Regions from separate parts of the Arthrobacter sorbitolis genome, predicted to be linked through region 1. Evidence: riboswitches for the same ligand, from Rfam matches in the RefSeq annotation. Region 1 holds a riboswitch; each other region holds the start of a gene.
The links. Region 1 has a riboswitch for S-adenosylmethionine ahead of ACX80K_RS12540 (bifunctional o-acetylhomoserine/o-acetylserine sulfhydrylase). Riboswitches for the same ligand answer to the same signal wherever they lie in the genome.
Positions count from the first base shown of each region.

Region 2: linked by a shared signal. The riboswitch ahead of ACX80K_RS02310 (ABC transporter substrate-binding protein) and the one ahead of ACX80K_RS12540 (bifunctional o-acetylhomoserine/o-acetylserine sulfhydrylase) in region 1 are both predicted to bind S-adenosylmethionine.
Region 3: linked by a shared signal. The riboswitch ahead of ACX80K_RS13100 (ABC transporter substrate-binding protein) and the one ahead of ACX80K_RS12540 (bifunctional o-acetylhomoserine/o-acetylserine sulfhydrylase) in region 1 are both predicted to bind S-adenosylmethionine.
Region 4: linked by a shared signal. The riboswitch ahead of ACX80K_RS05685 (ABC transporter substrate-binding protein) and the one ahead of ACX80K_RS12540 (bifunctional o-acetylhomoserine/o-acetylserine sulfhydrylase) in region 1 are both predicted to bind S-adenosylmethionine.

Region 1 covers NZ_JBTNDM010000006.1:131,434-136,251, forward strand. Annotated here, with positions in the region: gene ACX80K_RS12520 (amidohydrolase family protein) at 1-467, shown strand, start outside; gene ACX80K_RS12525 (CPBP family intramembrane glutamic endopeptidase) at 527-1,330, shown strand; gene ACX80K_RS12530 (DUF1540 domain-containing protein) at 1,463-1,747, shown strand; gene ACX80K_RS12535 (VOC family protein) at 1,830-2,471, opposite strand; SAM riboswitch class IV at 2,652-2,768, shown strand; gene ACX80K_RS12540 (bifunctional o-acetylhomoserine/o-acetylserine sulfhydrylase) at 2,850-4,166, shown strand; gene metX (homoserine O-acetyltransferase MetX) at 4,173-4,818, shown strand, end outside.
Region 2 covers NZ_JBTNDM010000001.1:467,458-472,275, reverse strand. Annotated here, with positions in the region: gene ACX80K_RS02325 (CYTH and CHAD domain-containing protein) at 1-522, opposite strand, end outside; gene ACX80K_RS02320 (hypothetical protein) at 742-954, shown strand; gene ACX80K_RS02315 (VOC family protein) at 998-1,426, shown strand; SAM riboswitch class IV at 1,536-1,663, shown strand; gene ACX80K_RS02310 (ABC transporter substrate-binding protein) at 1,800-3,461, shown strand; gene ACX80K_RS02305 (ABC transporter permease) at 3,462-4,394, shown strand; gene ACX80K_RS02300 (ABC transporter permease) at 4,391-4,818, shown strand, end outside.
Region 3 covers NZ_JBTNDM010000007.1:83,231-88,048, reverse strand. Annotated here, with positions in the region: gene ACX80K_RS13115 (NAD(P)-dependent oxidoreductase) at 1-320, opposite strand, end outside; gene ACX80K_RS13110 (HAD family hydrolase) at 344-1,096, opposite strand; gene ACX80K_RS13105 (protein adenylyltransferase SelO) at 1,150-2,613, shown strand; SAM riboswitch class I at 2,748-2,846, shown strand; gene ACX80K_RS13100 (ABC transporter substrate-binding protein) at 2,952-4,589, shown strand; gene ACX80K_RS13095 (ABC transporter permease) at 4,586-4,818, shown strand, end outside.
Region 4 covers NZ_JBTNDM010000002.1:219,881-224,698, reverse strand. Annotated here, with positions in the region: gene ACX80K_RS05705 (sugar ABC transporter ATP-binding protein) at 1-17, shown strand, start outside; gene ACX80K_RS05700 (ABC transporter permease) at 14-1,045, shown strand; gene yjfF (galactofuranose ABC transporter, permease protein YjfF) at 1,045-2,058, shown strand; gene ACX80K_RS05690 (aminodeoxychorismate lyase) at 2,094-2,972, shown strand; SAM riboswitch class IV at 3,080-3,197, shown strand; gene ACX80K_RS05685 (ABC transporter substrate-binding protein) at 3,363-4,280, shown strand; gene ACX80K_RS05680 (amino acid ABC transporter permease) at 4,291-4,818, shown strand, end outside.

The DNA.
Region 1 (4,818 bases):
TCTCGGACGCCGACGTCGACGGTCTCGCCGGCACCTGGTCCGGCTTCGCCGCGGGAGGTGGGCCCGGCACCGTCGCCACCTGCCTGCCCGCCTGCGACCTCTCCACCCGCCAGCCCTTCCCGCCCGCCCGGAGGCTGCTCGACGCCGGCGCGCGGATCGCCCTCGCCAGCAACTGCAACCCCGGCACCTCCTACACCAGTTCGATGGCCTTCTGTGTCGCCACGGCCGTGCTGCAGATGGGACTGACCGTGCACGAGGCCGTCCGCGCCGCGACGTACGGCGGAGCCCTCGCCCTGCGGCGGCACACGGGCGACGACGTGGACGGCCGCCGCGCCGTCGGGTCGCTCGCCGTCGGCCACCGGGCCGACCTGCAGCTGCTGGACGCGCCGTCGGCCACGCATCTCGCGTACCGCCCCGGGATGCCGCTCGTGCATGCCGTCTGGAAGGCGGGCCGCCGAATGCGCTAGGAGTTCCCGCCGCGGGCGTCCGGCTGGGAATCCCCGGCGGCCGCTGCGAGGATAGCGCCATGCCTGCCGAGCCCGCGTCCTCCGCGCCGACCGCCGACCGCCTCCCTCCGGACGCCGCATCCCGGAAGCGGCGCATCACCGCCGAGGTGCTCATCGTCTTCGGGCTGTCCCTGGGCCAGTCCGGCGTCTACGCCGTGGTGAACCTGGCCGAGAAGCTCACCCGCGGACCCCTCGCGACGCAGACCACCACCCTCAACCCGGTGCTCAACGACCGGCAGTACTTCGACCTCGCGTACCAGCTCCTGGACATCCTCTTCGCACTGGTGCCGGTGGCCCTCGTCCTGTTCCTGCTCGGCGGGCACGGCGTCTCCGCGTTCCGGCGCCTCGGGTTCACGTTCGAGAAGCCGGTGCGCACCGTCGGCTTCGGCGTCGGCCTCGCGGTGGTGATCGGCGTCGGGACCCTCGGCGTGTACGCCGGCGGACGCGCCCTGGGCATCACGACGGCGCTCGTGCCCGCCGCGCTCGACTCCTACTGGTGGACCATCCCGGTGCTCGTCCTGTCGGCGGTGCGGCACGCGGTCCTCGAGGAGGTCATCGTCGTGGGCTACCTGTTCATCCGGCTGCGTGACCTCGGCTGGTCGACGCCCGCGATCCTCTTCACGAGCGCCCTGGTGCGGGGCAGCTACCACCTCTACCAGGGCTTCGGCCCGTTCATCGGGAACGTACTCATGGGCCTCCTGTTCGCCTGGTTCTACACGCGCACCCGGAGGGTCATGCCGCTCGTGATCGCCCATGCACTCCTCGACACCGCGGGGTTCGTCGGATTCGCGCTCCTCGGGCCCGCCATCGGGATCGGCGGCTGACCGGGCGAAGGCTCTCCTTGCCTGGTTGCGCACGCGGATCATGACTAAATTATCCGAGGCCGCGGTGCTAGCGTGGGTCCACCCGGCGGGGATCCGCGGTTCCGGCGGGCCACCCACGAACCAGGAGGAACGATGAGCATCACGAGTGTCTCCGAGTGCAGCGTCCACAACTGCTCGTTCAACCACGACGGCTGTACCGCCGTCGCGATCACGGTGTCCGGGTCCGAGGAACACGCGTCCTGCGCCACCTTCATCGACACGTCCGTCAGCGGCGGCCTCCCGAAGATGCTCGCGCATGTCGGGGCCTGCCAGCGTTCGGAGTGCTCGTTCAACCACGACCTGCTCTGCAGCGCACCGGCCGTCAAGGTGGGCCCCGGCGCCGAGGCCGCCGACTGCCTCACCTACACCCACGCCTGACCGCGCACGGGCCGGACCGACGGATACCGATGAAGGAGGGACCGGACGAGTCGTCCGGTCCCTCTCCCTGCGGTCCGATCGGTCAGATCTCGATGCGGCCGTCGGTGGTCTCGAACGTCACGGACATGATGCCCGGCGTGCCCCTCGGCGCGATCCACTGGACCTGGACACCGTCGAGCGTCTCCTCGACGTCGGTGCCGAGCCATTCGGTCACCCGCTCGGAGGAGCCCGCGATGGTCAGGCAGTCCAGCTTGACGGAGGCCGGCCGGGCCTTCGAGGGGTGGAGCTCCTCGGTCCCCTCGTCCCACCGGAGCAGGTAGGGGACCTGCGGATCGGCGATGAGCCCCTTGATGCCGATCTGCTGCCAGGTCAGTTCCTGGCCGTCGGGGAACTTGCGGTTGCCCGGGACCGCGCTGCGGCCGAGGCGCTCCTCGAAGGGCCCGAGGTCGTCGACGGCGACGCACCAGCCCATCCAGCCCCCACCGGCCTCGGAGCGGGCGCGGACGGCCTGGCCGAACGGCGCCTTGTCGGATGCGGGGTGGTTGAGGACCTCGACGACCTCGAGGTACTGGCCGTTCGCGAGGGGGAAGATCATGTTGCGGGTGCCGAAGCGGGGGTGCACACCGCCCTTCACGGGCTCCATGCCGAGCCGGGCCGAGATGCGGTCGGCCGTCGCGGCAAGTCCATCGGGTTCACAGGCGTAAGAGACGTGGTCCAGGCGCATGCGGACAGTGTTGCACTAAGTGATGTGCGTCTCGACTAAGGGTGCCCTTACTCCTGATCCGGCTTCCCATCCGCCCCTCGATCCCCATCCGTACCACCCCCTCGGAAGGCGCGGACCGGGCTCCTTCATGCGATGTCATACGTGTTGCCGGATCAGCTCCCATGGGCTTTCATGAAGGCAGGTCATGAGTGCCAGCGCGAAGCCCCGGCTTGCTGGCCGGCAACCCTCCAACCGCGGTGGGGTGCCCCGGGTGAGGACCAGGTGCGGCGCCGGACCGGCGCCGCGCAAGCGCGGGCTCCTGCGGAGCCGATGCACCCGGGGCGGCGACCCCGTCGACGGGGCAGCGGACGAGGAGGGGCCCTTCCAAGAGGGAGCACCATGTCCGACGATTGGTCCTTTGAGACACGCCAGATCCATGCCGGCCAGGTGCCGGATCCAGCCACGGGGGCGCGTGCGCTCCCCATCTACCAGACGACGTCGTTCGTCTTCCCGAGCGCGGAGAGCGCCGCGAACCGGTTCGCGCTGACGGAGCTCGCCCCCATCTACACGAGGATCGGGAACCCCACCCAGGAAGCGGTGGAGACCAGGATCGCGAGCCTCGAAGGCGGGGTCGGCGCGCTGCTGCTCGCCTCCGGGCAGGCCGCGGAGACCTTCGCGATCCTGAACGTCGCCGAGGCAGGGGACCACATCGTGGCCAGCCCCAGCCTGTACGGGGGCACCTACAACCTCCTCAAGCACACGCTGAAGAAGTTCGGCATCGAGACCACGTTCGTGCAGGATCCCGACGACCTCGAGCAGTGGCGGGCCGCCGTCCGCCCGAACACGAAGCTCTTCTTCGGCGAGGTCGTGTCCAACCCCCGGCAGGACGTCCTCGACCTGGAGGGCATCAGCGCCGTCGCCCACGAGCACGGGCTGCCCCTGATCGTGGACAACACGCTCTCGACGCCGTACCTGATCCGGCCGATCGAGTGGGGTGCGGACATCGTGGTGCACTCGGCGACGAAATACCTCGGCGGGCACGGCACCGCCATCGCCGGCGTCATCGTGGACTCGGGGAACTTCGACTTCGCGCAGCACCCCGAGCGCTTCCCGGGCTTCAACACGCCCGACGAGAGCTACCACGGGCTGGTCTACGCCCGGGACCTCGGCGTCGGCGGCGCGCTCGGCGCCAACCTCGCATACATCCTGAAGGCGCGGGTGCAGCTGCTGCGGGACCTCGGCTCCGCCGTCTCGCCCTTCAACGCCTTCCTCATCGGGCAGGGCCTGGAGACCCTCAGCCTGCGCCTGGAGCGCCACGTCCAGAACGCGCAGGCGGTCGCCGAATGGCTCGAGGGGCACGACGACGTCGAAGGCGTCGCCTACGCGGGACTCGCCTCGAGCCCCTGGTACGAGCGCGGGAGGAAGTACGGGCGGAACGGTACGGGCGCGATCGTCAGCTTCGACATCGCCGGAGGCCTGGAGGCGGGCAAGCGTTTCGTGGACGCCCTCGAGCTGCACTCCCACGTCGCGAACGTCGGCGACGTCCGCTCGCTCGTCATCCACCCGGCATCGACCACGCACAGCCAGCTCGGGGCGGAGGCGCAGCTCACCGCAGGGGTGCGCCCGGGCCTCGTCCGGTTGGCCGTCGGCCTGGAGAACATCACCGACATCCTCGCCGACCTCGACGCGGGCTTCCGCGCCGCCAAAGGAGCCTAGCCCTTCGTGACCACCTACCCTGCTGCTCCGCTCCACCCCGGGATCGACGGCGCCCCGTCGGGAGACGGCCTCCTGCGTATCGCGTCGATCGGGCCGCTGGCCCTGGAGACCGGGGGCGAACTGCCCGACGTCCAGCTCGCCTTCGAGACCTGGGGGCGGCTCGACCCGGACGGCTCCAACGCCGTGCTCGTGCAGCATGCCCTGACCGGCAGCTCCCACGTGGCACGCGGAGCGTCGGAGGAGGAGGGCTGGTGGGACTCGCTCGTGGGCCCCGGCCGCACGGTGGACACCGACCGGTACTTCGTGGTGTCCATCAACATGCTGGGGGGCTGCTACGGGTCGACGGGCCCGGCCAGCCCGGCCCCCGACGGCACACCCTGGGGCTCGCGCTTCCCGTTCGTCACCATCCGCGACTCCGTGCGGGCGGAGGCCCTGCTCGCCGATCAGCTCGGCGTCGGGCGCTGGCACTCGGTGCTCGGAGGGTCGATGGGCGGCGCACGTGCCCTCGAGTGGGCCCTGATGTACCCGGAGCGTGTGGCGCGCTGCGCCGTCGTCGCCTGCACCGCCGCCAGTTCGGCCGAACAGATAGCGTTCGCCCAGGCACAGCTGCAGGCCATCCGGCTCGACCCGGCGTACCGCCGCGGCGACTACT
Region 2 (4,818 bases), on a different contig from region 1:
GGCGCCCAGCAGATCCCTCGAGCCCTCGACCAGTTCGATCTCCCACTCACGCCAGCGCAGGGTGGACGGCGCGGACCCGGGCACCTCGGCGTGCACGTGGTCGTCCATGACATCGGCGAGGATCCGGCCCTCGGCACCGCGCAGGTGGTGGACGACGCGCCGGGTGTCCAGCCGGGCGACAGGAACGAGGGCGCTGTCCCTGACGTGCACCCGGATCAGTTTCAGGAGCGACTTGGGCACCGCCGAGCCCTTGCGCAGCGGTTCATGGTACTCGTGGCGCTCGTCGGGCCCGGCCGGCAGCTTGAGATGCCACCCGGCGTCCTCGCCGCCGGTCCGCCGTCGCAGGGTGATGCGGCGGGAAGCCAGCCGCAGGTCCTCGGTATCGAAGTACTCGGCCTCCAGGTGGTACTCCACCGGCTGGTCCACCGCCTCGATCCCGGGGACGTCCTCCAGAGCGGGAAGGGGCACGTCGTCATCGATGTCGAACTTCCGCTCGATCTCCACAGCAGGCTCAGGGCGCATACGGCACTGTATATCCTCGCCCGCCCACGCGTCAGCAGCCCCATCTCCCCACCCAGGATGCTGCCGCCGGGAAATCCGGCCGAAAGACCCTAGAGGGATTCCCGATCGTGGCGCATACTGGCTGCACTCAAGGACTGGCAGGAGTCCCTGGGATGACGAAGGTGCGCGTCGGCCGCCGCGCGATCGGTTCCGCACCCCCTGACGACGAAGGACACAGCCATGACCACTGAGCAGTCCGAGGCCCGACCCATGCGCCTCCGTACCCCCTCGCCCGTGCCCGCCGCAACGGGAGACCACGTATACCGCGTCGCACATCCGCTCTCGGAATCCGAGCTCAAGCGTCAGGGCGAGCGGCGTCGCGAAGCCGAGCGCAAGCTCGCCCTCCATATCCAGAGGTACCGGGAGACCCACCCGCTCCGCCGGGCCCACTGAAGCCGCCCCGACCGTCCGCGCACGCCGCCGTCCGGCCCGCGCCATGGATCAGCAGCTGCACTTCCTCACTGTCGCGACACCGGACCTCGACGCCGCACGGTCGTTCTACGACGGCGGACTGGGCTGGACGCCGGTCCTCGACGTCCCGGACGAGGTCATCTTCTACCAGGTGGCTCCCGGGATGCTGCTCGGGTTCTTCCTCGCGGACAAGTTCGCCCGGGACCTCGGACTCGACGTCGCGCCCGCACCGGCCGGCGTCACCCTGTCCCACAACGTGGGGTCCCCCGACGACGTCCGCGCCGTCGTCACCGCGATGGCGCGCGCCGGCGCCACGGTCCTCAAGGAGCCGCAGGAGAGCGCCTTCGGCGGCATCCTCCACTCCCTCGTGAGCGATCCGATCGGAGTGACGTGGGAGATCGCCCACAATCCCCGCTGGCGCATCCTCGACGACGGCACCGTCAGCCTGGGCTGAATTGACTGGCGGAATTCCCGCTCTCCGACGCTTCAGGACGCAATGGCCGGGGTGTCACATTTCTTTTTATTCGTCGAATTCCCCGGACATCTGCCTATGGTTGTCCCAGCTTCAAGAGACGCGGTCGCCAAGCTCCGACTGGACCGCGCGCCAACCCCATGTTCCTGGGTGGTTCGGATGACGAAGCGGCCTCCTCCTCGGCACCTGGTGCTGGTCCGGTGCAGGCAAGAGCACTCCGAAAGGCACTCATCGTGAGCTGTACGGCCCTCCCCTAGCACAACTCCGGCGCGTCCCGTCCGCGTCTCCTCCTTTCTTCCCGACCCCCGGCAATTCGCGCTGTGCGCTGTGCCGGAACATTTCCGAGGAATTCACCATGAATGCATCCGCACTACCCCCTGCCCGGAATCGCCTCGCATTCCGGCGGCTGACGGCCCTCTCCGCCGTCGGCCTCCTCGCCGTCCTGACCGGGTGCGCCGGTCCGGCCGGTCCGGCCTCCGCTCCGGACGGCGACCCGGTGCCCGGCGGCATCCTGGACGTGTCGATCTCGGCCGAGCCCGGCTGCCTCGACGGCCACGGCATCTCGGCGACCCAGCAGCAGTTCCTGGGCCGCCTGATCTACGACAACGTGGTGACCCTCGACGAGGACGGGGACATCGCCCCCTACCTCGCCGAGTCCTGGGACGTCTCGGCGGACGGCAGGACCTACACGTTCCACCTCCGGCAGGGCGTGACCTTCAGCGACGGCTCGCCCTGGAACGCCGAGGTCCTCGGGCAGAACTTCGAGCACATGAGGGACCCGGCCACGAAGTCGCCCCTCGCCGCTGCGTACATCGCCCCGTACGTGGACGGCACGGTGATCGACGAGTACACCTTCGAAGCGCACCTCGCCTACCCCTACACCCCCTTCCTCTACACGCTCGCGCAGTCCTGGCTCGGCATGAACTCGGGCAAGGCCATCGCCGAGTCCCCGGAGACGCTGTGCCAGGAACCGATCGGCACCGGACCCTTCACCGTCGCCGACTACCAGCCGGGCCAGAGCATCAGCTACGCCAAGCGGGAGGGCTACGACTGGGCGCCGGCGTGGCTCGAGGGCGACGGCGAGGCGTACCTCGACGGCGTCGAGGTCACGCTCGTCAGCGAACCCGTCATCCGCCACCAGTCCCTCGTCTCCGGCCAGTACGACCTGACGGAGAACCTCGCACCGCAGAACGCCGCCGCGGTGCAGGAGGACCCCGGCTTCACGTACGAGAACCTGCCCCGCACCGGCAGCCCCTACGTCCTCAGTTTCAACCTGAGCCGCGCGCCGTTCGACGACCTCGCGGTCCGCCAGGCGTTCGCCGCCGCCGTGGACACGGACGCCGTCACGGAGAGCCTCGGCTTCGGCACCTACACCCCGATCGACGGCTTCCTGTCGAAGCAGAGCAAGTACTACGACCCGTCGGTCGAGGGCGTCCTGACCCACGACCCGGAACGCGCGAACCAGCTCCTCGACGATGCCGGCTGGACCGGCCGCGACGACGAGGGCTTCCGCACGAAGGACGGGAAGCGGCTCACGGTCGAGGTGCCCACGGTCGAGAGTTCGACGCCGAGCCCCTTGCTGGTCCAGCTGCAGGGCGAGGCCAGGAAGGTCGGCTTCGACCTCCGGATCATCCAGCTCCCCCAGGCCCAGCTCACGGAACTGCGCTACGCCGGCGACTACGACGCCCTCGCCGGGGTATGGCACACCAACACCACCGACGTCCTGTTCATCCGCTACCACTCCTCCGAGATCACCGGCGAACGGATCGGCCAGAACTCGTCCTACGTGAACGACCCCGAACTCGACGGACTGCTCTCCGCGGCGCGCGAGGCCGACGACGGACCCGAGGCCGAGGAAGCCTACGCGAAGGCCCAGCACCGGCTGCTCGAGCTCGTGCCCGGTGTGCCGCTCTACGAGAACCCGAGCCAGTTCGCCTACGCGAACACCGTGCAGGACGTCACCGTGGACACCTCGCACCCGGTGCCCGTCCTGACGTACGCCTGGAAGGCCGAGTAGGTGACCGTCCTCCGCCGCATCCTCACACGGCTCGCGGTCGGCATCGGCGTCCTCTGGGGCGCGGCGACGCTGACGTTCCTCGCGGTCCACCTCATCCCGGGCGACACCGCGCTGCTGATCCTGGGCGGACCGGACGCGCGGCCCACCGCCGAGACACTGGCGCAGGTCCGCAGCGACTACCTCCTCGACCAGCCGTTCGTCGTCCAGTACGGCAGCTATGTCGGTAACCTCCTGCAGGGCGACCTCGGGCAGTCCTACAGGCTGCGCCTGCCCGTCACCGAGGCCATCGGGCAGCAGATCGGCGCGACGGCGGCACTCGCGGCGGCCGCCGCCGTCGTCGCCCTGCCCCTGACCTTCGCGGTCGCGATCCTGTCCGCGCAGCGCGCCACCTGGATCCGGTCGATCGTCTCGGGCATCGAGGTGGTCTTCGCCGCCACGCCGACGTTCATCATCGGCTTCGCGCTGCTCATCGTCTTCTCGTTCACCCTGCGCTGGTTCCCCATCGGGGGCAACCAGGGGCCCGCCGCCCTGGTCCTCCCGGCACTCACCCTCGCCCTGGCGATCTTCGGGACGCTCTCGCAGGTCCTGCGGAACGAACTCGAGGACGTCCTGGAGCAGCCATTCATCCTGACGGCCCGCTCCCGCGGCATGCGCGACCTCCCGGTCCGGATCCGGCACGCCCTCCGGCACGCGGCCATCCCGGTCCTGACCATGTCGGGGTTCGTCGTCGCCGCACTGCTCGGCGGGTCGGTCGTCGTCGAGACCCTCTTCAGCCGGCAGGGCATCGGCTCCCTCGCCCTGGCCTCCGTCTACAACAAGGACCTGCCGGTCATCATCGGGATCGTGCTCCTCTCGGCCGCGGTCTACGTCGTCGTGAACCTCGTGATCGACCTCCTGTACACCTTCATCGACCCGAAAGTGGTGACGGCATGAGCATCGCCCCACGCACCATCCCGCCCGCCGTCGCCCCTCCCGCGGCGCTCCCGCCCCGGCGGACGGCCCCGGCCGGCACCGACCGGGTGCGGCGTCGCCGCCGAAGGGTCCGCCCCGGCATCCTGCTGGCCTCCGCGTTCCTCCTCTGGCTCGCGACGGCGGTCCTCGCCCCGGGCCTCCTCGCCCCCGCCGACCCGTACGCGGTGAACCCGGCCCGCAGCTTCGAGGCGCCCGGCGCCTCCGCGTGGTTCGGGACCGACGACTCCGGCGCCGACAACTACACACGGATCGCCCACGGCGCCGCCACCTCCCTGTACGTCGGCGTCGGCGCGACGGCGATCGGCGTGGTCGGCGGGACCGCCATCGGCCTCCTCGCCGGGCTCAACGGGCGACTGGTCGAAGCCTCGGTGATGCGCTTCCTCGA
Region 3 (4,818 bases), on a different contig from region 1:
GCGGACCCGCACCCGAGCACGCGCACGCCGTTCGCGAAGGCCGTGCCGTAGTCGACGTTCGGGAAGAAGTTGCCCTCGACATTGACGAGGGCCTTCAGGCCGACGGCACGCGCCAGCCGGTCGGCGCCCAGGTCCGGCTGCCCGACGATCGCGAAGGCCCCGGGCAGGTACTCCTCGAACAGGGCGTCGTCGGGTGCGTCCTCGAGATCCACCACGGTGAAGCCCTCGTGGAGCCGGGCGAGGGCCTCGGGCGTGAAGATCCTGTCCCGCTTCTGCGGGGCGGGCTTCAGCAGGACGACGGGTTTCGTGGGTTCGGCCATGGCTGGTCCTCGGTCTGTCGGGCTCACAGGGCGGTGGTCAGGTCGGCGTCGAGGGCGGCGCGGGGGTTGTGGGAGTGCCGGACGCCCACCGTGAAGGCTCCGGCCCGCCGGGCGAGCGCCAGGTAGGTGTCGCTGTCCTCGAGGACGACGCAGGGCGGGACGCACAGCTCCCGGAAGAGGGCTTCCTTGTCCCGCCCGGGTTCACGGCGGGCGACGTGCACGAACCGGGCGAGGTCCCACTTCCCGAGCAGCGCGGTGATCAGATCCGGGTCCCCGTTGGAGACCACCACCTGCTCGGCGGCGGTGCCGTGCACGGCCGGCATCAGCGACGCCGCGAGCCATGACGGGTCGAGGGTTCGGAGCGCCGCCGCGGCGACCACCTCGCCGCGCTCGCCGTGCAGGGCCGGGATCTCCCGCTCCGCGGCCGGGAAGCCGTCGGCGATGACGCGCTCCCAGATCCACTGCTCCGTGTGGCCCACGAGGTCGCCGAAGAAGCCGGACGGGAACTCGTGGTTCCGCCGTTCCGCGAGTTCGCGGTAGCTCGCCTCGTGCAGGGGTTCGGTGTGCCCGACGACGCCGTCGAAGTCCCAGATGATGCGCGCCCCGGCCGCCTCCCGCAGGATCCGCTCGGAGACCTGCCGTGCTGCGTCGTCGCCCTGCGGCATCGCGGACCCTTCGGTGGACTGGTGCCAGCCGTCGAGGGGCTGCGCCTGATGTCGGTCATCGTAGGGTTCCGACAGCAGGTCGGCCAACCGGGCCGTGCACAAGGGCGTCATCGAAGAACTTCCTCGCGTGACAGACCTCGTGTCGCCCGGCGTACGGTGGAGGGATGAGCGTGCCTACGGACTCCAGGGTCAGCTTCGACAGCCGGTTCGCGCGGGAACTGCCCGAGATGGCGGTCGCCTGGCAGGCCGACGACGCCCCCGCACCCCGCCTCCTGGCCCTCAACGGTCCGGTCGCCGCGGACCTCGGGCTCGATCCGGGGTTCCTCGGCTCCCCCGAGGGCCTCGCCCTGCTGGTCGGCACCTCGGTACCCGACGGCGCGACGCCCGTGGCCCAGGCCTACTCCGGCCACCAGTTCGGCAGCTTCAACCCGGGCCTCGGCGACGGCCGGGCGCTGCTGCTCGGCGAGCTGACCGACGTCGCGGGCCGCCTCCGCGACCTCCACCTCAAGGGCTCGGGCCGCACGCCCTTCGCGCGCGGCGGTGACGGCCTCGCCGTCGTCGGCCCCATGCTGCGCGAGTACATCGTCAGCGAGGCCATGCACGCCCTCGGCGTCCCGACCACGCGCTCCCTCGCCGTCGTCGCCACCGGACGCGAGGTGCGCCGTGAGACCATGCTGCCCGGCGCGGTCCTGGCGCGCGTCGCGAGCAGCCACCTGCGCGTCGGGAGCTTCCAGTACGCGGCCGCCACCGGCAACCAGGACCTCCTCACGCGCCTCGCCGATCACGCGATCAGCCGCCACTACCCGGAGGCCGCGTCCACCGAACGCCCCTACCTCGCGCTGTTCGAGTCGGTGCTGTCCGCGCAGGCGTCGCTCGTGGCGCAGTGGATGCTCGTCGGCTTCCTGCACGGCGTGATGAACACGGACAACATGACCATCTCGGGCGAGACCATCGACTACGGGCCGTGCGCGTTCATGGACGTCTTCGACTACGCCACGGTCTACAGCTCCATCGACCGCGGCGGCCGCTACGCCTACGCCAACCAGCCGCTGATCGCCGAGTGGAACCTCGCACGCCTCGCCGAGACCCTGCTGCCGCTCATCGACGAGGACCAGGAGCAGGCGGTCGCCCTGGCCGTCGGCGTGCTGGAATCCTTCCGATCCCGCTACGGCGCCGCCTGGCTCGCCGGCATGAAGGCCAAGCTGGGGCTGCCCGACGACGTCGACGACGAGGTCGCCTCGCCGCTGGCCAACGACGTCCTCACCCTGCTGCAGGAGAACCACGTCGACTACACGTCCTTCTTCCGGGGCCTCGGCTCCGTGGTGCGCGGCGACGTCCGGCCCGCACGCGACAGGGTGCTCGACGTCGCCGCGTTCGACGCCTGGGCCGAGCGGTGGCTCGCCCTCGGGCCCGACGCCGACGCGATGGACCGCGTCAACCCGGTGTACATCCCGCGGAACCACCTCGTCGAGGAGGCCCTGGAGGCCGCGACCGCGGGCGACCTCGATCCGCTCACGCGGCTCGTCGACGTCGTCGCGAACCCCTTCGAGGAGAGGCCGGGGCTGGAACGCTACGCGGCCGGCGCGCCGGACGACTTCGGCCGGTACACGACGTACTGCGGGACCTGAGGCCCGGGCTCCCGGAGTCGCTCCGCGAAGGAGGGGCCTCCTGCGTCGCCGCATGACCCCCTATGGTCGCCGCATGACCCCGTATGACGGGCACCACTGGCGCTCCCTGCGGCCGGTGCGCTTGACTGGGTCCATAACCATCCCGAGCGGCCGAGAGACCTGGATCGACGACGCCGCAGCAACCCTCCCCGTGTAGCAACGGGGAACGGTGCTACTGCCAGGACCGATGGAGTTGCTTCACGCTTTCGTTGGTCTCCCCCGCCGTGCGCGCGCACGTCCGGTGGTGACTGCTGGCTGTCCTGTCTGCCCTCCATCGGGCGATGATTCAGGAGCCCCGCGTGACGACAGCACACCCCCGCACCCTCAGCACACTCGCCCTGCTCGGCGCAGCAGGACTCGCCCTCACCCTCTCCGGGTGCGGCGGAACGGCCGCGGCCGGCGAGGACGACACGTTCGTCTTCGCGACCGGCAAGGACATCTCCTGCCTCGACCCCCACGTCAACGGCGACATGCCGCAGGCGTCCATCGCTGCCAACTACCTGGACTCCCTGGTGTCACAGGACAGCGAGGGGAAGATCCATCCGTGGCTGGCGACGGACTGGTCGGTCTCCGACGACGGCCTGACCTACACCTTCACCGTGCGCGACGACGTCTCGTTCACCGACGGGACGAAACTCACCGCCGAAGCGGTCAAGGCGAACCTCGACCACATGGTGGATCCGGACACCCAGTCCGGCACGGCCGGAGGCTACCTCAAGCCCTACGTGGGAACCGAGGTCGTGGACGACACCACCGCCGTCGTCACCCTCAACCGCCCCTACGCCGCGTTCCTCGAGGTCCTCGCCCAGCCGTTCCTCGGCATCGAATCCCCCGAGGCGCTGAAGCGTCCGCAGGCCGAGAACTGCAACTCCCCCGTGGGGACCGGGCCGTACAGGATCGTCGACTACGTCCCGCAGTCGAAGGTCAGCCTCGTCCGGAACGAGGACTACAACTCGGCCCCGCCCTACGCGGAGCACGAGGGTCCGGCGCACCTCGAGAAGATCGAGTGGCGCATCGTCCCCGAGGACTCGACCCGCTACGGGCTCCTCCGCGCCGGGCAGGTGGACGCCCTGGACCTCATGCCGTCCGTGCATTTCGGTGAGGCCGAGGCGGACCCGAACGTCGAACTCATCCTGCAGGACCGGCCGGGCAACCCGACCAACCTCATCCTCAACACCACGCGCGCCCCGTTCGACGATCTGGCCGTCCGCAAGGCCTTCCTGCACAGCGCCTACGTGGACGCCGGGATCGACAGCGTCTACTTCGGCACCGTCACCCGGGCCGGCGGACCCCTGAGCTCCACCACGGGCTTCTACTCCCCCGACTTCGAGCACGTGTACGACCCGGACCCCGACGAGGCGGCCCGCCTGCTCGACGAGGCCGGCTGGTCGGAGCGCGACGACGAGGGCTACCGCGTGAAGGACGGCGAGCGCCTCACCGTGCACTTCCCCTACACGCCCGGAGCCTGGCCCACGGCGCACCAGGCCCTGGTCACCCAGATCCAGGCCACCGCGAAGAAGGCCGGGTTCGAGGTGCTGATCGAGAACGGCGACGGGGCGACCGTCAGCGAACTGGGGAACAACTTCGCGTACGACCTCCGCGCCGACTACTGGAACACCAACACGGCCGATGTCCTGCGCATCGTCTTCTCCTCCGAGTACACCGAGTCCGCGGGCTTCGTGCCGAACGGGTCGGGCTTCCGCAACCCCGGCCTGGACGGCATCCTCAACGACGCCCTCGCCACGGACGACCCCGCCGAGCGCGAGGACCTCTACTACCGGGCGCAGCAGATCGTGAGCGACAACGCCCTGCAGCTGCCGCTGTACAACCAGGCCAGCCAGGTGGCGCTCCGCAGCGACCGCTACGAGAACCTCGCCCTCGAGCCGAGCCTGTCCCTCCCCTACCTCTACGACGTCACGGCGGTGGATTCAGAATGAGCACCCAGTCCCTCGATTCACTCAGCGCAGCACCCCGCACGACGGCGACGGCCGGTACCGCCGGCAAGGTCATCGTGCGGCGGGCGGCCGGCAGCCTCTTCGTCCTCTGGGCGGCCGTGACCCTCACGTTCTTCGTCCTCCGCCTCACGCCGGGCGATCCGGTCACCGCGATCCTCGGCGGGGCGGGCTCCTCCCCCTCGCCTGAGACGGTCGCGGCCGTCCGGGCGGA
Region 4 (4,818 bases), on a different contig from region 1:
CGGGGACGAACGCATGAGCGCGCTGCTGAGGCACCGCCTCACCTGGCCCGTCCTCGCGCTGGTCCTCCTGCTCCTGCTCAACCAGCTCTTCCGCGCGGACTTCCTCTCGGTCCGCGTCCAGGACGGCCACCTGTTCGGGAGCCTCATCGACATCCTCCGCAACGGGGCCCCGACCCTCCTGATCGCCCTCGGGATGACACTCGTCATCGCCTCACGGGGCATCGACCTGTCGGTGGGTGCGGTCGCGGCGATCGCCGGCGCGATCTCCTGCATGTACATCTACAGCTCCCCCGACCCCACCTCCCTGCGGACCGCCGCCACGGGCGTCGCGATCGCCGTCGTCGCCGGCCTGGTCCTCGGCGCGTGGAACGGCTTCCTGGTCTCGGTCATCGGGATCCAGCCGATCATCGCTACGCTCGTCCTGATGACCGCCGGCCGGGGACTGGCGCAGCTGGTCACCGATGGCCAGATCATCTCCGTCTCCAACGACTCCTACCAGGCGATCGGCGCCGGTTTCTTCCTGGGCCTGCCCATCTCGATCCTCATCGCGGCGGCCGCGTTCGGCGTCGCGGGCCTGCTCACACGCCGCACGGCCCTCGGCACGCTCATCGAGGCCGTGGGCATCAACCCCGTGGCCGGCCGCCTCGCCGGACTCGATGCCCGCACCATCACCTGGACCGTGTACATCTTCAGCGGACTGTGCGCGGCGGTCGCCGGGCTCATGATCAGCTCAAACGTCACGGCGGCGGACTCCAACAACGCCGGGCTGTACATCGAGATGGACGCGATCCTCGCCGTCGTCATCGGCGGTACCTCCCTCGCCGGGGGCCGGTACAGCCTCGTGGGGACGCTCGTCGGAGCGCTCATCATCCAGACCCTGACCACCACCGTCTACACGCTGGGCATCCCACCCGAAGCCACCCTGGTCTTCAAGGCGCTCGTCGTGATCATCGTCTGCCTCCTGCAGTCCAGCAGGGCCCGCACCCTCCTGGGACGGCGCAGGCGTCCCGTGACCGAGCAGTCCACGGTGGAGGTGGCCGTCTGATGTCCGTCCTCACGCGCACACCCGCTCCGCTCGACCGCTCCCGGATCAGCCGCCTGCAGGGCAGGGCGCGGTACGCGCCCACCCTTGCGACGGTGGGCCTGTTCCTCGCGATGTTCGCCGTCGGCGCCGCCATGTACCCGGGGTTCCTGTCCGGGCAGGTCTTCCTCAACCTCCTGATCGACAACACCTTCCTCATCGTGCTCGCCGTGGGCATGACGTTCGTGATCCTCACCGGGGGCATCGACCTGTCGGTCGGCTCCGTCGTCGCGCTGTCCATGATGATCGCCGCCTCCCTCCTGCAGGCCGGCTGGAACCCGGTCGCGGTGATCGCCCTCGTGCTCCTGACGGGCGCGACCTTCGGCCTGCTCATGGGGCTGGTCATCCAGGTCTTCGAGATCCAGCCGTTCATCGTCACCCTCGCGGGCCTGTTCCTGGCGCGCGGCCTCTGCTACGTCATCAGCGTCGACTCCATCACCGTGACGGACCCGTTCTTCACGTCCATGGCCCAGGCGAGGATCCCGCTGGTGGGGAAGCTGTTCGTCTCCCCCGGCGTCGTGATCGCGCTGCTCGTCGTCGCCGCCGCGTTCTACGTACTGCACCAGACGCGGTTCGGCCGGACCGTGTACGCCATCGGCGGCGGCGAGTCCTCGGCGTTGCTCATGGGCCTCGCCGTCCCGCGCACGAAGGTCCTCGTGTACGGGATCAGCGGACTGTGCTCCGCGATCGCCGGGATCCTGTTCTCGTTCTACAGCCTCTCCGGGTACAGCCTGGCGGCCACGGGCCTCGAGCTGGACGCGATCGCCGCCGTGGTGGTGGGTGGGACGCTGCTCACCGGAGGGTACGGCTACGTGCTCGGGTCCCTCGCGGGGGTGCTCGTCCTCGGCATCGTCCAGACCTTCATTTCCTACGAGGGCACCCTCAGCTCCTGGTGGACGCGCATCGTGATCGGCGCCCTGCTCCTCGCGTTCATCCTGCTGCAGAAACTCTTCACCCGGAAGGTGAGACTCACCTGACGACCGCGGATCCTCCGGCCGATACGCTGGGACCCATGACCGTTCTCGTGTTCCTCGACCCCGCCTCCGACGACGGCAGGATCGCGGATGCCGCGCAGCCGCAGCTGATGGCCACCGATCTCGGTGCCACCCGCGGGGACGGGGTCTTCGAATCGATGCTGGCCGTCGACGGGACGCCCCGGAAGGAACAGGCGCACCTGGCGAGGCTCGCGGCGTCGGCCGCCGCCCTCGACCTCGCGGTGCCCGACGCCGGCGCGTGGAGCCGTGCCATCCGCACGGGCCTCCGCGAGTTCGCCGCGGCGGACCCGGGCAGGAGCACCGCCGTCGTGAAGCTGGTCGCCACGCGCGGCATGGAGGGCGCCGGACGCGCGACGGCGTGGGTGCAGGTCGCGCCCGTCCCGGCGGCCACGCTGGCGCAGCGCGAGGCGGGCCTGAAGGTCCTCCTGCTCGAGCGCGGGTACGACAGCACCGTGGCACAGCGCGCCCCGTGGCTGCTCCTGGGCGCCAAGACCCTCTCCTACGCGGTCAACATGGCCGCGATCCGCCACGCGAAGGCCGCCGGCGCCGACGACGTCATCTTCACCTCCTCCGACGGCAAGGTCCTCGAGGGGCCCACCTCCACCGTGCTGCTCGCCCACGAGCGCGACGGGCGGAAGACCCTCGTCACACCGCAGCTCGAGAGCGGGATCCTGGCGGGCACCTCGCAGGCCGCACTGTTCACCGCGGCGAAGGAGCAGGGGTGGGACCTCGGGTACGGTCCGCTCGAACCGCACCACCTCTTCGAGGCCGACGCCGTCTGGCTCATCTCGAGCATCCGGCTCCTCGCGCCGGTCCTCTCGCTCGACGGCCGGGAGCTCCGCACCTCGGCCGCCCTTACGGCCGAACTCACCGCACTCGTGGACCGTTTCGTGTAATCTCCGCCACACAATGCGCCCCAGGAGGCGGATTTCGACGTCAAGAACCGGAATAGTGACGTTCCCGTTTTGACCCGGCCCTCCGTGCTGCCCTAGCGTTTTGCTCAAATCAAGAGTTCCAGCCATCGGCCCTGGCCGGCTGGACAGCAACCCTCTCCCGTAGTGGGGTGCTCCAGGTGAAGATTCGGCCGCCGGGTCCAGTCCCCCGGTTGGCAAGTACGGCGTCGTGCGGTCCGTCCCGGTGTTTCCTCCGGGTCCGCCCGCCACAGCGCGCACAGCCCAGAACAGCGAGCGTGTCACCCAGCAGCCAGTCGTTCCCCCGCCGGCCTCCGGCGTCCAGCAGCCCCACCCAGCGCGCCCCTCTCGGGGCCCGCCTCGAAGAAGGACACCATGAACCTCTCCCGCAAGGTCCTCGCGGTACTGACCGTGCCCCTGCTCGCCCTGACCGTCTCCTGCGGCAGCAGCAGCAGCAGCGAACCCACCGAGACCACCGACGCCCTGGCCGGCAGCGACCAGCAGTCGCTGGACAAGTACACCACCGAGACCACCACCCCGGTCGAGGAGATCGACACGGCGGAACTCGGCCTCATCACCGACGGCACGCTGCGCGTCGGGACGCTCTCCGACGCACCGCCGAACATCTTCCTGGAGGACGGCGTCTTCACCGGCTACGACAACGAACTGCTGCGCGCCATCGGCGACAAGCTCGGCCTCGAGGTGGAGTTCGCGTCCACCGACTTCTCGGCGCTGCTCGCCCAGGTGCAGAACAAGCAGTACGACGTCGGATCCTCGTCGATCTCCACGACGGAGGCCCGTCGCGAGAACGTCGGCTTCACCAACGGCTACGACTTCGGCTACATGGCCGTCGTCGCGAAGAACGGCTCCTCGGTCACCGGCTTCGACTCGCTGTCCGAGAGCACCCGCATCGGCGTGGTCCAGGGAACCGTCCAGGACGACTACGTCTCCAACACCCTCGGCCTCGAGCCCGTGCGCTTCCCGGACTACAACACCGTGTACGCCAACGTGAAGAACGGCCAGGTGGACGCGTGGGTCGCGCCGTCGCAGCAGGCCACCGGACAGGTGAAGGAGGGCGACGACACCACGATCGCCGAGACGATCATCAACACCGAGAACTTCACCGCGTACGCCGTGAACAGCGAGAACCAGCCCCTCATCGACGCCCTCAATGCTGGCCTCGACGCCGTCGTCGCCGACGGCACCTGGACGGAGCTCACCGAGGAGTGGTACCCGGACCGCGAGATGCCCTCCGACTGGAAGCCCGGCAGCAAAGCCGTGGAAGTAAAGTAGCGGTCCCTGCATGGATGCCCTCGAACAGCTCGGCAAGACGTTCTTCGACTGGGAGGCGATGGCCGCAGTCCTGCCCGACCTCCTGACCGTCGGACTGCCGAACACGCTCATGCTCGCCCTGGCCTCAGGGATCATCGGGACGATCGTCGGCATGATCCTCGCGATCATGGGGATCTCGCGGAACCGGGTGCTGCGGTGGATCGCCCGCATCTACACGGACATCTTCCGCGGGCTGCCCGCCGTCGTGATCATCCTGCTCATCGGTCTGGGGCTCGGCCCGATCCTCCGGCAGGTCACGGGCAGCACCAGCCCGTACCCCCTGGGCATCCTCGCCCTCTCGCTGATCGCCTCGGCGTACATCGGCGAGATCTTCCGGTCCGGCATCCAGAGCGTGGAGAAGGGCCAGCTGGAGGCCTCGCGTGCCCTGGGCTTCAGTTACGGCTCGTCCATGCAGCTCGTGGTGGTCCCCCAGGGCGTGCGGCGCGTGCTGCCCGCCCTGGTGAACCAGTTCATCTCGCTCATCAAGGAGTCGTCGCTG